One region of the Nonomuraea sp. AD125B genome, then DNA from elsewhere that is predicted to be linked to it. Evidence: riboswitches for the same ligand, from Rfam matches in the RefSeq annotation. Region 1 holds a riboswitch; the other holds the start of a gene.
What was found. A riboswitch is a leader RNA that binds a small molecule or an ion and turns the genes downstream of it on or off. The one in region 1 is predicted to bind cyclic di-AMP.
Positions count from the first base shown of each region.

Region 2: linked by a shared signal. The riboswitch ahead of ACBR40_RS24985 (C40 family peptidase) and the one ahead of ACBR40_RS13950 (NlpC/P60 family protein) in region 1 are both predicted to bind cyclic di-AMP.

Region 1 is NZ_JBGLOU010000004.1:421,768-429,547, forward strand. Features, by position in the region: gene ACBR40_RS13940 (cytochrome P450) at 1-850, opposite strand, end outside; gene ACBR40_RS13945 (LuxR C-terminal-related transcriptional regulator) at 1,320-1,532, shown strand; gene ACBR40_RS13950 (NlpC/P60 family protein) at 1,570-2,511, opposite strand; cyclic di-AMP (ydaO/yuaA leader) riboswitch at 2,619-2,769, opposite strand; gene ACBR40_RS13955 (amino-acid N-acetyltransferase) at 3,046-3,615, shown strand; gene ACBR40_RS13960 (RDD family protein) at 3,701-5,089, shown strand; gene ACBR40_RS13965 (RDD family protein) at 5,216-5,704, shown strand; gene ACBR40_RS13970 (Lsr2 family protein) at 6,215-6,547, shown strand; gene ACBR40_RS13975 (ATP-dependent Clp protease ATP-binding subunit) at 7,427-7,780, shown strand, end outside.
Region 2 is NZ_JBGLOU010000009.1:276,374-284,153, reverse strand. Features, by position in the region: gene ACBR40_RS24995 (NYN domain-containing protein) at 1-10, shown strand, start outside; gene ACBR40_RS24990 (NlpC/P60 family protein) at 151-1,077, shown strand; cyclic di-AMP (ydaO/yuaA leader) riboswitch at 1,397-1,562, shown strand; gene ACBR40_RS24985 (C40 family peptidase) at 1,636-2,172, shown strand; gene ACBR40_RS24980 (hypothetical protein) at 2,267-3,112, shown strand; gene ACBR40_RS24975 (M48 family metallopeptidase) at 3,158-4,621, shown strand; gene ACBR40_RS24970 (glycosyltransferase family 4 protein) at 4,618-5,730, shown strand; gene ACBR40_RS24965 (carbohydrate ABC transporter permease) at 5,735-6,601, opposite strand; gene ACBR40_RS24960 (sugar ABC transporter permease) at 6,598-7,473, opposite strand; gene ACBR40_RS24955 (ABC transporter substrate-binding protein) at 7,473-7,780, opposite strand, start outside.

The DNA.
Region 1 (7,780 bases):
CCAGCGTCGCCCCGAGACAGAAGTGGATGCCGAGCCCGAAGGCGAGATGCCGCCCCGGCTCACGAGCGCCATCCGAGCGGGTGGCGTCGGATCGGCCGGGGCCGGATCGGCCGGGGTCCGATCGGGTGGGGTCGGATCGGCCGGGGTCGAAGTGGTCGGGGTCGGGGAAGATCGCGGGGTCGCGATTGGCCGCGCCGATCAGCGCGACCACGGCCGTCCCCGCGGGCACCGGCGTCCCGCCGAGCTCCGCGTCGCGCAGCGCCACCCGTCCGGTGAGCTGGACCGGCGGGTCGTAGCGCAGCACCTCCTCGACGACCTGTCGCGGCCGCTCGGCGGCGTACGCGAGCAGGCCGTGCCGGACCAGGGCGAGCACCCCGTTGGCGATGAGGTTGACGGTCGTCTCGTGCCCGGCCACGAGCAGCAGCACGCAGGTGGCCAGCAGCTCGCCCTCGGTCAGCTCCTCGACCCGGGTGAGCGCGCTCAGCAGGTCGTCGCCGGGCTGCCGGCGCCGGAGCTCCAGGAGGTCGCGGAAGTAGTCGCGGAACTCTCTTCCTGACCGCCCGCTCTCCGATATCAGCTCCGCTGTAAGCATCGGGTCAAGGCTGCGGGCGGCCGTCTCGCTCCAGCCCTGGAAGCGCTCGTGATCTTCCGGCGGCACCCCCAGCATCTCGCAGATCACCCTGACCGGCAGCGGGTACGCGAAGCCGGAAACCAGGTCGCCCTCCTCGGGCAGCGCCGCGATCAGCCCGGCGGTGACGGCCTCGACGCGCGGGCGCAGCCGTTCGACCATGCGGGGCGTGAACGCCCTGCTGACCAGACCGCGTAACCGGGTGTGATCGGGCGGATCCATACGCAGAAATGACTCGACAGGCTGACCTGGATTGACGCGGTTGATGGGACTGGGGCCGTGACCGAAACGCGGATCGCGGAGCATGGCACCGCACAATTCGTGATCGGTCAGGACGAACAGCCCCGCCGGCGTACGGAAGATCGGCCCGCGTTCGCGCAGCGCGTGGTAGCGCGCATAGGGATCAGCCAGAAATCCGGGGTCCGCGGGATCAAAACCCAGAAGGTCCGCCGAACCCGAAGGGGAGGGAGATGAGCCTCCGGACTGATCAACGAGATCGGTCATCGCGCGTCCAGCATCCGGTCGGCATATGGCGAGTAGGTCACATATACGCGATCATGTCAATAGCGCTCGTCAAGGGCGGGATTTATCACGCTTGACGACCTTTCAGAGATGCGTTTACCTTCTGCGAGACGAGCGGCTTTGGCCCGTTGTGAGGTCCAAATTCTGCTGTTGGGGGGGAGGGCTCCCGATGGAAGTGCTCACTGAAGGCGTTGAGCTGAGCCACGCGGATCTGGCTTTACTCGGCGAGCTGGCCAAGGGCGTCACTGTGGATCGAGTGGGGAGACGTCTGGACATCAGCGGACGCACGGTGCGCCGAAGACTGCGCGGCATCTGCGACCGCATCGGTGTGGCCACGGCCATCGAGGCCGTGGCCTGGGCGGCACGCCGCCATCTCATCTGAAGGGACGCTTGAGCAAAGGTCACCGGGTCATGCCGGCTCAGTCTGCGATGCGCACCGCGCCCGCGAAGGGCCGGTTGCCGAGCGCGGCCACCCGTACGACGTCGCCGGTGCGCGGGGCGTGCACCATCATGCCCCCGCCGATGTAGATGCCGACGTGGTGCAGGTCGCTGTAGAAGAAGACCAGGTCGCCGGGGCGCATCTCCTCACGGGAGATGTGCCGGCCCGCGGTCCACTGGTCGCCGGTGTAGTGCGGCAGCGAGATGCCGACGCGCCTGAAGGCGGCCATGACCAGGCCGGAGCAGTCGTAGGAGCTGGGGCCTCCCGCGCCCCACACGTACGGCTTGAGCTGCTGCGTGAGCGCCCACCTGGCGGCCGCGGCGGCCTTGCCGGTGCCGGGGATCGGCAGGTTGACGCGTACGGCGCGGGTGCCGGGCTGCCCGGCCTCGCCGAGGGCGCGGCGGAAGAGGCTGCTCTCCGTCTTGGCCACGAGGGCGGTGATCTTGTCGCGCTTGGCGTCGAGGTCGGCCACGATCCCGCGCAGCTCCTCCATGCGGGTCTTGGCGCCGGCCTCGGCGCGGGTGGCCGCGTCCATGGCCTTGAGCAGCTGGTTGACCTCTTCGCTCTGCTGCGTCTCCAGCGCGTGCGTGGTCGCGGCCCGGTCGAGGAACTCTTCAGGATCGTCGGACTGCATGAAGGTGAGCGAGCGGTTGAGCCCGCCGGTGATGTAGGCGTTCTGGGCGAGCATGACGGCCTTCGCGCGCTTGGCGGCGAGGTCGGCCTGGCTGTCGGCCAAGGTCTTCTGGGCGGAGTCGGCGGCCTTCTTGGCGGTTTTGTACTTCTCCCGCTGGCCGTTGTACTGCTCCGTGAGCGTCTCGATCTCGACGTGCATCTTCTCGACCCGCTCCGACAGCTCCTTGAGCGAGGGCTTGGGCTCCGCGGACGCCGGGGCGATGGGGGCCGCCAGTAACGCGCCGGCCATCAGGGCCGCCGCTCCGAGGCGGAACGGTCGCCGGAACCGCTCCCGACGGGGGGCGCTCCCGCCCGCCGTCCTCTCGTCCCCACGCGTGCGCGTGCGCTTCACCAACCGACTCCCTTCCTCGACGCCTACCGGGTTAGCTGACGGGTTCGGGCCGGAGGAGCCCTACCGAACGTTTCGGATTCACCCCAGTGATGGCGTGCGGCGGGCGCCATCGGCGGGTCCCCGGCTTCCCTTGCGGGAATTGGGCGTGTCTCCCGCGCGCGACACGCGGGGAACGTCGTCGCTGGACACTAATGCACTCCCGGTTCCTGCTCAACCAGAACTGCTTGATCTGTTGAGGTTTCACAACCGAAGGGTCACAAGGTGATCTCGTGATCAAGCGTACACGAGAGACTTTATGTCCTTTTTGCCCTTGGTTTTGCCTGACGTCGGCGAACGTCGGACCTGCGCCTGGACAGTCGTACCGGACCCCGGGTACGGGGCGGTTGAGGGAGTTAGGTCCGAGCCGTAATGACATCTGTACTCTGGAGAGCCATGGAGCAGGTGGCCGAGCTGACAGCGCCCGAGACCGCGGTGGTGGTCCGGCGTGCCCGCACGCCCGACGTCCGCGGCATCAGGCGCCTGGTCGACACCTACGCGGGCGCGGGTCCCCGGCTCCTGGAGAAGACCACGGTGACGCTGTACGAGGACGTACAGGAGTTCTGGGTGGCCGATCTCGGCGGGCGGGTCGCCGGCTGCGGCGCCCTGCACGTCCTGTGGGAGGATCTCGCCGAGGTCCGCACGGTCGCCGTCGATCCGGAGTGCCGGGGCATGGGCATCGGCCACCGGATCGTGGAGGCCCTCATACAGCAGGCTAAGGATCTGGGTCTGCGGCGCGTATTCTGTCTCACTTTCGAGATCGAATTCTTCGCCCGGCACGGGTTCCGGCCCATCCAGGGGACACCGGTCTCACCGGAGGTCTACGCCGAACTTCTGGCCTCGTACGACGAGGGTGTGGCCGAGTTCCTCGACCTGGAGCACGTCAAGCCGAACACCCTGGGCAACACCCGCATGCTGCTCCATCTGACATCGGGTGACGCGGACCTTGACCAATTGGAAAGGTGATTGTTGATACCTATGTCGATACGTTGGGCAGCACAGGCATGTGCCCTGACACGTGCCACATGCGCACGCGAAGCGAGGTGACACGGTGAGCACCGGACAGCCGCCGTATCCGCAAGACGAATCCGGCGAGAACTCCGCGCCTGGCAATCCCCCCTACGGCCAGCAGCACCAGGGCCGTCACCCCGGCGAGCCCGACCCCGACGCCACCGTGGTCGGCTACCGCACGGACGACGCCTTCGGCCAGTCCTCCTACAACCAGCAGCAGCCCGGCTACGGCCAGCAGCCTCAATACGGCCAGCAGCCGCAGTCCCAGCCCGACTACGGCCAGCAGCAGGGCTACGGGCAGCAGCCCCAGTACGGCGGCCAGCAGGGCTACGGCCAGCAACCGCAGTACGGCCAGCAGCAGGGCTACGGCCAGCAGCCCCAGTACGGTCAGCAGCCGCAGTCCCAGCCTGACTACGGTCAGCAGGGCTACGGCCAGCAGGGCCAGTCCCAGCCGGGCTACGGCCAGCAGGGTCAGTCCCAGCCGGGTTACGGCCAGCAGCCCCAGTACGGCCAGCAGCCGCAGTCACAGCCCGGCTACGGCCAGCAGCCCTCCTCGGGCCAGTACGGCACCCAGCCGGGCTACGGCCAGCAACCGCAGTACGGCCAGCAGCCGCAGTCCCAGCCCGACTACGGCCAGGGCTACGGCCAGCAGCCGCAGTCCCAGCCCGACTACGGTCAGCAGCAGGGCTACGGCCAGCAGGCCCAGTACGGTCAGCAGCCGCAGTCCCAGCCTGACTACGGTCAGCAGGGTTACGGCCAGCAGGGCCAGTCCCAGCCGGGCTACGGCCAGCAGTACGGCGACCAGCAGTACGGTCAGCAGGGCTACGGCCAGCAGCAAGGCTACGGACAGCAGGGCTACGGCCAGCAGCAGGGCTATGGCCAGCCCGGCTACGGCCAGCCGGTCGGCGTCCAGCCGCCCGGCGCGCCCGCCCCGCTCGCCGAGTGGTGGCAGCGCCTGGTGGCCAGGTTGATCGACGGCGTCATCCTGTTCGTCATCAACTTCGTCGTGGGCCTGATCCTCGGCATCTTCTTCGTGGCGAGCTACAGCTCGCTCGACGGCACCAGCAGCGGCATCGGCACGTCGTTCCTCGCCAGCATCCTGGCGGCGCTCGTCGCGGCGGCCCTCTGGGTGGCTTACGACTTCTTCCTGCTGAAGATGAGCGGCCAGACCGTCGGCAAGATGGTGATGGGCATCAAGGTCGTCCTCGTCGGCCAGCCGATGCCTGCCAAGGGCCTGCCGAACGACGCCGCGCTCAAGCGGGCCGGCGTCACGTGGGGCTGGTGGGTGTTCAACGCCATCCCGCTGCTCGGCTGGGTGCTCGCCTACGCGGGCGTGGGAGTCAACGGCGCATCCCAGCTCTGGGACAAGCCGTTGCAGCAGACGTTCGCCGACAAGGTCGCGCGTACGGTGGTCGTGAAGATCAAGTAGTCCGCGCGGGACGCGAACCTGGGGGCCGGCTTACCGCCGGCCCCTATGTTTTGCCCGCCGGGCCGTACCAGAATGGGGACACCCGCACACCCCATTCGGGGCCGCCGACGACGCGAGGTGGAGGTTATGACCGGGACCGCGCCGCGAGCGGACACGCTGCCGGCGGAATGGTGGGAACGCCTCGGCGCCCGGCTGATTGAAGGGCTCGTCTTCGGGGTCTTCTATTACATTCTGTTCATCGCGCTCTGGGGCGTCTTCCGGACTGTCGGGTTGTTGGAGCTGTTCGACGGCAGGTTGCCCGGTGTGGGCGCCTCCCTGGTCGCCGGAGCCGGTTATACCGGCTACGACTGGTGGGCCCATTCCCGCGGGGGCCGGACGTTCGGCAAGGCGATCATGCGGATTCGCCTGTCCCCCGAGGCGCCGGCGTCCAGGGCCGCGCTGAAACGGGCCCTGGTCTATCCAGGGGCGCTCATGCTGATCGGCATTCCGGTGGTCAATCTCCTGGCCGGAATGCTGCTGTTCGCGGTGGGGCTGCTGATCCTGATGGACAAGCCGCTGGAGCGCGGCCCGCACGACCGGCTGGCCGGAACGCGTGTGGTAAAAGATCTTCGCTGAGCCTTCCACACCTGGGCGGATGCCTTTCGCAAAATTTCCGCTTGATCCGGTAAGGAGTCTGGAGAGACTGCCATTAGGCTATGGGGCGTCCGGGTTGCCGGATGTCGGCGCCCCTGAGACTCGCAGGGCATGTGTGTGCCGCTATGGTCAGTTGCGGGCGGTTGCCGCCGTACGCTGCACTGGGGTCACGCTCCTCCGGGCAGCGGCCCCGGGCGCATATAGCGCCCTCGAAACCCCGTCAGCCGTGGAGGCGAGGACGAATGGAAGCCCTAACAGATGTATTGTCAGCGCTCATCCCCCCGGTCGTGGTCGGCGGAGCCTTCATCTTTGGCGTGGTGAAGTTGGTCCGCCACGAGGGCGCCGGGCGCCGGCCTAAGGCTCAGCAGCCCGCCGAGAAGCAGAACTGATCGGCCAGTCAGCGAATCCCCGCTGTGCTGAATTGTCTCCGCGCCTTTTCGGGTATATGTTTGGGCAGGCGAATGAAACAATGCCCGCGAAAGGATTGCGTAGATGGCCAAGCACATCCAGGAGATTCTCATCGATGACCTCGATGGGGGCGAGGCCAATGAGACGGTCAGCTTCGCTATTGACGGCTCCTCCTATGAGATTGACCTCAGCGACCTTAACGCCAAGAAGCTGAGGGACGCGCTCTCGCCTTTCGTGCAGCACGCGCGCCGGGCGGGCGCCACCACCACGCGTCGTCGCACCCGCGGCGGCAACCGTGCGATGACCCGGGAGAAGAGCTCGGAGATCCGGCAGTGGGCGAAGTCCCGCGGCCTGCCGGTCAGCGAGCGCGGCCGTATCGCCTCCACCGTCGTCGAGCAGTACGAGGCGGCTCACTGAAAGAGTCGTCGCTCGACCGTGCGCTTATGCCGTTCGCCTTGGACCCCGGCGGCCGCCATAAGCGCATGATCGTATTCAGGGGCGTCTCGAATGGTGGAACGCCCCAGAGGACGATCTGCTGATGCGCTCACATATGCGGGCGTTTTGATCGGCTGTCGCGGCTGGTGTCGGCCGCCGATTCGCCGGCCGCGCCCGCATATGTGAAGCGTCGTCCCCGGCCTGCTCCAAAGCCGAAAGGCCCCCGCTGTCCGTTCCTCCGGGCATGCGCGCGGGCTCCTCCACCGCGTTCCTCGTGCTGTTCCTCGCGGGTGTTCCTGAGTAAAAGCTGGGAAGCGTCTGCGAGAGGCGGGGCAAAACCGGCTTGGCGGGGCGGGTGCGCACAATGCCCGGTCCCCACGCGCCCGCGTGATGAGGCCGGTAACCCGGCTGACCGGATGAGCTTTTGCGACGGGAGCGGTAGGTGCCGGGTCATGCTCAGGGCGTAGTGACCGCGCTTGGCCATCCCCGCCACACGACATAGGATGATTACGCATGAGAAACGGACGCGGCATCATCGGCGATGCGGCGGGCGCGACCCCTTCGCCGGGCCGCACACCCGGGCGTCCGGCGGCCGATCCGTGTCGATCTGCATACGCCGCGGCGGCAATTCGGTGTCGTCTCCCCGTAGCGGCCTAAACATCGTTCGCTTGCGGCGTATCGGGAACACGTGACCCCCGAACAGTAGTTGGATAGAGGGTGAACGCCCTGCTCTCGGGGAACGTCTCTGCTATAGAGCGTGTCAGAGGCGAGTGGGCACGGTTCGCCGAGCCAGGGCTAGCATGCGGGAGGACGGGACCGGATTTACCGGCCCTGACTGACCGCTCTGTGAGGAGCGACGAGATGTTCGAGAGGTTCACCGACCGAGCGAGGCGTGTTGTCGTCTTGGCCCAAGAAGAGGCCAGGATGCTCAACCACAACTACATCGGCACTGAGCACATTCTTCTTGGTTTGATCCACGAAGGTGAGGGCGTTGCCGCCAAGGCTCTGGAGAGCCTGGGCATCAGCCTTGAGGGTGTGCGCCAGCAGGTCGAGGAGATCATCGGCCAGGGCCAGTCGGCTCCGTCGGGGCACATTCCCTTCACCCCGCGGGCCAAGAAGGTCCTCGAGCTGTCGCTCCGTGAGGCTCTGCAGCTGGGCCACAACTACATCGGCACCGAGCACATCCTGCTCGGGCTCATCCGCGAGGGTGAGGGT
Region 2 (7,780 bases), on a different contig from region 1:
TCGCGCCTAGATTACGAATTTAAGGTTTTACCCGTTGAGGTGAGACCTCACCCGCCACTTCTGTACTATTCGCCCCAGATGTTTACCCTGGGAGGCGACGCAGTGAGGTTTGGCCGGGTACCGGTGGCCGCGGGGATCGCGTTCGGACTGGTGCTTACCCCCACCGGGGCCGCGATCGCCGATCCCAAGCCGACGCTCGCTCAGGCCAAGGCCAAGCTGGAGAAGCTCAACGACAAGGCGGACAAGGTCGTCGACCGCTACAACACGGCCACGGAGCGGTACAAGAAGGCGAAGTCCAGCTACACGGACCTCGACAACAGCTACAAGCGCAAGCTGGCCACCGTCGCCGACCTGCGCGCCCAGGTGATCAGCATGGCCGTCGACAGCTACCAGCTCGGCGGCGACGTCACGTCCCTGCCGGGCTTCCTCGGCGCCGACAACCCCGACGACTTCCTCGCCCGCCTCGCGCTGACCGGCCAGATCTCCAAGGAACGGGCCGAGAAGCTGAGCGCCTTCGACCGGGAGAACCGCGGGCTCAAGACCGAGCGGGACAAGGCCGAGAAGGCCCTGGAGGCGGCCGACAAGGAGCGCGACGGGGTCCAGAAGGAACGCGCGGAGATCCTCAAGCTCATCGCCCAGCAGAAGAAGCTGCTGGAGAAGCTGAACGCCTACAACCCGGGCAACCCCAACAGCACCGGCATGAAGTACACCGGCTCCGCGTCGGGCAACGCGGCCTCGGTGCTGCGCTTCGCCTACGCGCAGATCGGCAAGCCGTACGTGTTCGGCGGGACCGGGCCGGGCGGCTACGACTGCTCCGGCCTGACGCAGGCGGCCTGGCGGGCCGCGGGGGTCTCGCTGCCGCGTACGACGTGGCAGCAGTGGGCCTGGGGGGCGAACCGCCGGGTGAGCCTGGACGCGCTGCAGCCCGGGGACCTCATCTTCAGCGAGGGACTGGGGCACGTCAGTATCTACGCGGGCAACGGGCAGATCGTTCACGCGCCGCAGACGGGCGACGTCGTGAAGGTCGTCAAGCTGTCGGCCTACGGGCGGCGGCTCGTGGGCGCCATCCGTCCCTGAGGCCCGTCCGTACGTCCTCCCGCGCCGGCGGCGCGGTGCCCTGTTATCGCAGTGAAAACTGTGACGAAAGTGACAAATCGCCCCTTACTGGGCCCTGTCCCGAGAAGTGTGAGTATGGTCACATTCCGGTAACGGAGGCCGGTCGCCGAGCAGGAGTTTCGATCCTGACTCGGTCCCTTGTCTGATCTTGACAAGCCGCCGTCCGCTTTGCCGATTCGTGAGGTGTCGGCGTAGCTTCTGGCGTCGCGGTGACACGCCATGTCGCCCGCAGAATCCGCCGGTCGCCTCCCGTGCATCCCCATGAGAAAAACCTCGACGGGGCGGCGACCTGCCGAATCCGTGCAGCCAGGAGGCACGGAGCCGGGGAACCACCGATCCCCCTCCCTAGGGGATCAGGGGTGAATCGGCGCTGTTCGCACGCGCCGTAGGGCTACTTCCAGGCCCGAATCCGTCAGCTAACCCGGTAGGCGTTCGTGGAAGTCTCAAGGAGAAATCCTGTCTACCTCCCCGCTTAACCCCCGTCTGTCCCGTCTTGCCCTGAGTGGCGCGGCGCTCACCATGACCGTGACGGCCGGAGGTGTGGTCCTCCACGCCCCGGCGGCTCAGGCGGCGACCACGAGCGACGCGGCCACGACCTCCACGACCTCGGTGCAGACCAGCACGAAGTCGTCGAAGTCCGCCAAGGCCGTCAAGACCGCCAGGTCGGCCAAGGCACGCAAGGTCGCTCGGCAGCAGGCGAAGGCTCACCGGGCCGTCGCCGTGGCCAAGAACCAGATCGGGGACCCGTACCGCTACGGCGGCACCGGCCCCGGCTCGTTCGACTGCTCCGGACTCGTCCAGTACGCCTGGAAGAAGGCCGGAATCAGGCTCCCGCGCGTGGCGAGCAGCCAGTTCGCCCGCACCCGGACGAAGGTCTCCTGGAAGAAGCTCAAGCCAGGCGACCTGATGTTCTTCAACGGGCTCGGCCACGTAGGCATGTACGTCGGCAAGGGCAAGATGATCCACTCGCCCAGGACCGGCGAACGGGTACGTATCGACAAGCTGAGCGGATGGCGCAAATCGTCGTTCGTCGGCGCGGTCCGTCCCGGTATGTGACCACAGCCCCGCCCCGATCCCCGTACGGGATCGGGCGGGGCTGTCGCCTTTTCCCACCCCGGGCACCCGTCCGGCCCGGCTACCATCGGGCATCGTGTCCGACCAGGTGAGCCGACGCCGACGAGCCGCCCCGGCGGCTCTCCTCCTCCTGGTGCCGCTCCTCGCGTTCATCCCGGTCGCGAGCGCGCCGATCGCGGCCGCTCCCGCGCCGCCCGCGGGCGCGCGCGGACTGTGGCCGGGGGAGTCCGTCACCGTCCGTGGGACACGGTCCATGATCATCGCCCCGGCCACGCCCACCTCGTCCGTGTCGCTGGCCGAGCTGGCGCACCTGGCCGACACGGCCGCGCTCCGCGTCGGAACGGTCCTCGGCGAGCCCGTACGCCCCCTCGTGGTCGTCCCCGCCTCCGCCGCCGAGGCGGCCCGCCTGGCCGGGACCGGCCCGATCGAGGGCCTCGCCGCGCTCGCCGACGGCGACCGGGTGCTCGTCGTCCCCGAGGTCTTCGCCCGCCTCAACCCCACCGGCAGGGACGTCGTCCTGGCGCACGAGCTCACCCACGTCGCCGCCAGCACCGACCGCCTCCCCATCTGGCTGTACGAGGGTTTCGCCGACTACGTCGGCTACCGCGACTCGGGACTGCCCGTACGGACGGCCGCCGCCGAACTGGCGGACGAGGTGCGCGCGGGACGCCTGCCCGCCGCACTGCCCGGCCCCGCCGCCTTCGCCGCCGACGGGAGCGACCCGGCGCGGCTCGCACGGGCTTACCAGGAGGCCTGGCTGGCGTGTCGCTTCCTCGCCGACCGCTTCGGCGAGGGGACTCTGGTACGCCTCTACCGTGAGGCCCGGGTGGACGGCGCCGACCGGGCACTCGCCGGGCTCGGGCTCTCCACGGCCACGCTGACGGCCCGCTGGCGCGCGTACGTGCGCGAACAGCTCGCGTGAGAGCGTGAGGGCGTGAGGGCGTGAGGGCGTGAGAGGGGGAGGCAGATGAGCGAACGCCGGCAGCCGGACGGCGCCAAGCCCGCCGGCGACGGCGGCGATCGGGCTGTGAGCGGCGCGCCCGCTTATGAAGGCGGTGATCAGGCCGTGAGCGGCGCGCCCGCTTATGAAGGCGGCGATCGGGCTGTGAGCGGCGCGCCCGCCTATGAAGGCGGCGATCGGGCCGTGAGCGGCGCGCCTGCCTACGACGGCCAGCAGGAGGGCGGCGAGGTCCGCCTGCGCCGCCAGGCCGCGCTCGCGCTGGCCGTCCTCGCCGCCCTCGTCCTGGCCGTGGCCGCCCTCACCACCCCCTGGCAGGCGCTGCTGACCGCAGGGGAGCCGCCCGGCCCGGCCCGCGACTTCACCGCCGCCCAGCTCGCCCGCTCCCAGGCGTTCGACGCCGCGACGAGCCTGCCGAGCTACCTCTCCCTGGCCCTGACGGTCCTCGTCGCGGGCCTCCTGGTCGCCACCCCGCTCGGCGCGCGGGCGACCGGGTGGCTGCGCGGCCCGTGGTGGCTGCGGACGATCCTGGGCGTGGCGGTGATCGCCGCGGCCACGCTGGCGCTCCGCTGGCCCCTCGGCATGTGGTTCGAGACCGTCCTGCGCGAGTACGGCCTGTCCACCCAGTCCTGGCCGTCCTGGAGCGGCGACCGGCTGAAGAACGCGGCCGTCGAGGCGTTCCTGCTCGCCCTGACCGTCACGGCGCTGGTGGCGCTGGCGCGCCGGTTCCGCCGCTGGTGGATCCCGGCGGCCGCGGGCGCGTTCGCCCTCACGGTGGCGGCCTCGTTCGTCTATCCCGTGGTGTTCGAGCCGATGTTCAACGACTTCACCCCCATGCGCGAGGGCCCGCTGCGTACGAGCCTGCTGGCGATGGCCGAGCGGGACGGCGTGCCGGTGGAGGACGTGCTGGTCGCCGACGCCTCACGCCGTACGACGGCGCTCAACGCCTACGTCTCCGGCTTCGGCGCCACCCGCCGCGTCGTCGTCTACGACACGTTGCTGCGCGCCCCGGAGGCGGAGGTGGAGCTGGTGGTCGCGCACGAGCTGGGCCACGCGAAGCACGACGACGTCCTCCACGGCACGCTCCTCGCCGGCCTGGGCGCGGCGCTGGGCGCCGTCCTGCTGTTCCTGATCTTCGACCTGGTACGCCGCCGCGCCGCCGTCCCCTCGATCGCCGACCCGCGCGCGGCCGGGGCGCTGATGGGCCTGATGAGCCTCGGCACCCTCCTCCTCGGCCCCGTCCAGAACGTGGTCAGCCGGCAGGTGGAGGCGCGGGCCGACCTGCACGCGCTGGAGTTGACGAGAGACCCGGAGACGTTCGTGGCCATGCAGAAACGCCTCGCCCTTTCCAACATTTCCGACTTGTCGCCCGATGCGGTGGAATATGTCCTCTATGCCTCCCATCCCTCCGGCCCCGAACGCATCGCCATGGCCCGCGCCTGGGCGCGACTGAACGGCGTCAACGCGCCGTGACCCACTCCGCCACAGATCCGGACACCAGGGTGGTCGTCGTCACGAACGACTTCCCGCCGCGGCCGGGCGGGATCCAGTCGTTCGTGCACGGGCTCGCGCTGCGCACGCCGGGCGTCGCGGTCTACGCCCCCGCCTGGCCGGGCTGCGAGGAGTTCGACCGGCGGCAGCCGTACCCCGTCGTACGGCACCCGACGCGGCTCATGCTGCCGACCCCCGACGTGGCGCGCCGGGCCGCTCGGCTGGTGGCCGAGCACGGCGCGCGTACCGTCGTCTTCGGCGCGGCGGCGCCCCTCGGCCTGCTCGCGCCGCACCTGCGCCGGGCCGGCGCGCGGCGCGTGGTGATGCTCACCCACGGCCACGAGGCGTCGTGGGCGAGCGCGCCGGGCTTCCGCGCCGTGCTGCGCAGGATCGGCGCGCACGCGGACGTGGTGACCTACCTCGGCGACTACACCCGCCGCCGGCTGGAGGCCGCGATCGCGCCCGGCAAGCTCGTCCGGCTGGCCCCCGGTGTGGACGCCGGGCAGTTCCGCCCCGGCCTGCCCGGGGCCGCCGTGCCGGGGCTCGCGGGCCGTCCCGTGGTGGTCTGCGTGTCGCGGCTGGTGCCGCGCAAGGGCCAGGACCGGCTCATCGCGGCCTGGCCCCGGGTGCTGCGGGCGGTGCCGGACGCCGTCCTGCTGCTGGTGGGCGGCGGGCCGTACCGGAGAAGGTTGGAGCGGCTGGCGGGCGGGCACCCCTCCATCCGCTTCACCGGCACCGTCCCGGCCGCGGACCTGCCGGGCTACTACGCGGCGGCCGACGTGTTCGCGATGCCGTGCCGTACCCGCTGGAACGGCGTGGACGTGGAAGGGCTCGGCATCGTGTTCCTGGAGGCGTCCGCGACGGGGCTGCCCGTGGTGGCCGGGGCGTCCGGGGGCGCGCCCGACGCCGTACGCCCCGGCGAGACCGGCTTGGTCGTGGACGGCGAGAACCCCGCCGAGATCGCCCAGGCCGTCGCCGAACTGCTCACCGATCCCGACAAGGCGCGCAAGATGGGAGTCAACGGCCGCGAGTGGATCACGCGGGAGTGGACGTGGGAGCAGGTGGCGGCCCGCTTCCACGCCCTCCTCTGACGGATCACCCCTTGGTCGCGCCCAGCGTCAGCCCGGCCACGAACTGCTTGTGCAGGAGCTGGAAGACGATCAGCGTCGGCAGCGCCACCAGCACCGAGCCGGCCGCCAGCAGGTTGTAGTCGGTGAAGAACTGGCCGCGCAGGTTGTTCAGCGCCGAGGTGACGGGCAGCTTGTCGCCCGACGACATCAGCACCAGCGCCCACAGGAAGTCGTTGTACATCCAGGTGAACTGCAGCGTGGCCAGCGCCGCCAGCACCGGCCGGCACAGCGGCATGGTCAGCCGCCAGTACCGTTTCCACACGCTCGCACCGTCCACCAGCGCCGCCTCGGTGATCTCCTCCGGGATCGTGCGCATGAAGTTCGCCATGACGAACACGCAGAAGCCGAACTGGAACGCCACGTGGACGAGGATCAGCCCGAGGTAGGAGTCGTACAGCGACTGCGAGTCCGACAGCCACGCGGGCAGCGGGACCATCGTGTAGAGCGTGTAGAGCGGCGTGATGAGCGCCTGCGGCGGCAGCAGGTTGCCCGCCGTGAACACGATCAGCAGCGTCCGGCGGCCGGGGATGCGCACCCGCGCGATCGCGAACGCCGTGAACGACGCCAGCAGCAGCGTGAGCACCAGGGCCGGGATCACGATGATCAACGTGTTGAGGTAGTAGCGGGGCAGCTCGGCCTGGCTCCACGCCTCACCGTAGTAGTCGAGCGTCAGCCGCTCCGGCAGCGAGAAGTAGCCCAGGCGGGCCGTCTCGTCGTACGGGCGCAGCGACGCGTACACCGCCAGCGCCAGCGGCAGCAGCCAGCCCAGCGCCACCAGCCCGAGGAAGACGTGCAGGAGGACGCGCAGCGGCCGCACCCGCGCGGCCGTCACCGCTCCTCCCCCCGGAACAGCTGCGACAGGTACGTCACGATGAACCCCAGCGAGATGACCAGCAGGATCACCGCGATCGCCGAGCCGAACCCGATCCGGCTGGCCTCGCCCACGATGTTCTCGGTGACCAGCACCGACAGCAGCTCCAATCCGTTCCTGCCCTTGTTGATGGCGTAGACGATGTCAAAGGCCCGCAGCGCCTCGATCACCGTGATCACCAACACGATCACGTTGACCGGCCGGAGCGTCGGGAACACCACGCGGAAGAACGCCTGGCGCTCGTTCGCCCCGTCGATGGCCGCCGCCTCCTTCAGCGCCGGATCGACCGCCTTCAGCCCCGCCAGATAGATGATCATGACGTAGCCGACGTGCCGCCAGCCCGCCGCGACCATGACGACCCAGATGTTGACCGCCCGGTCGCCGAGCCAGTCCACGTGCAGGCCGCTGACCGCGTTCAGCACGCCGTAGTCGGAGGAGAAGACGAGCTGGGCGATGAAGCCAACGACGGCCAGCGACAGCACGACCGGCATGTAGAGCGCGCTCTGGTAGACGCGCGACATCCGCAGCCGCCGGTCCAGCAGCACCGCGCAGAACAGCCCGAACGGCGTGGCGACCAGCCCGAGGAAGGCCAGCCACAACACGTTGTTGCGGACGGCCGACCAGAACGGCGGGTACGTCCCGGCCAGATCCTCGTAGTTCCGGCCGCCGATCCACTCGATCGGGCCGATGCCGTTCCAGTCGGTGGCCGACAGGCCGACGCTGGCCAGCGTGGGCCCCCAGACGAGGCCCACGTTGACGACGATGGCCACCCCCAGCCCGGCGACCAGGACGGTCACGTCGCGGGCGGAGTAGCGACGGGTCTTCGCGCTCATCAGCGGAAGATGGTGGCCTTCTGCTTCTCGATGCTCGCCAGCAGCGGATCGATCTCGTCCGGTTTGCCGACGAACGACTGCAACGAGGGGATCATGACCGTGGAGGCGAAGTCCGGCCGCGTGTCGCGGTCGAGGAACTGGGCGATGTGCTTGGCCTGCGACACGAGCTCCGCGCCGCGCTTCTGCAGCGCGCTGTAGCCGGAGGTGTCGGCCTTGGAGTTGGAGGCGAGGGTGCCCGGGTCGAGGCCCGTGGCGATGTTCTGGGACGAGGCCTGGGCGAGCTGCTTGATCAGCGCCTTGGCGCCGT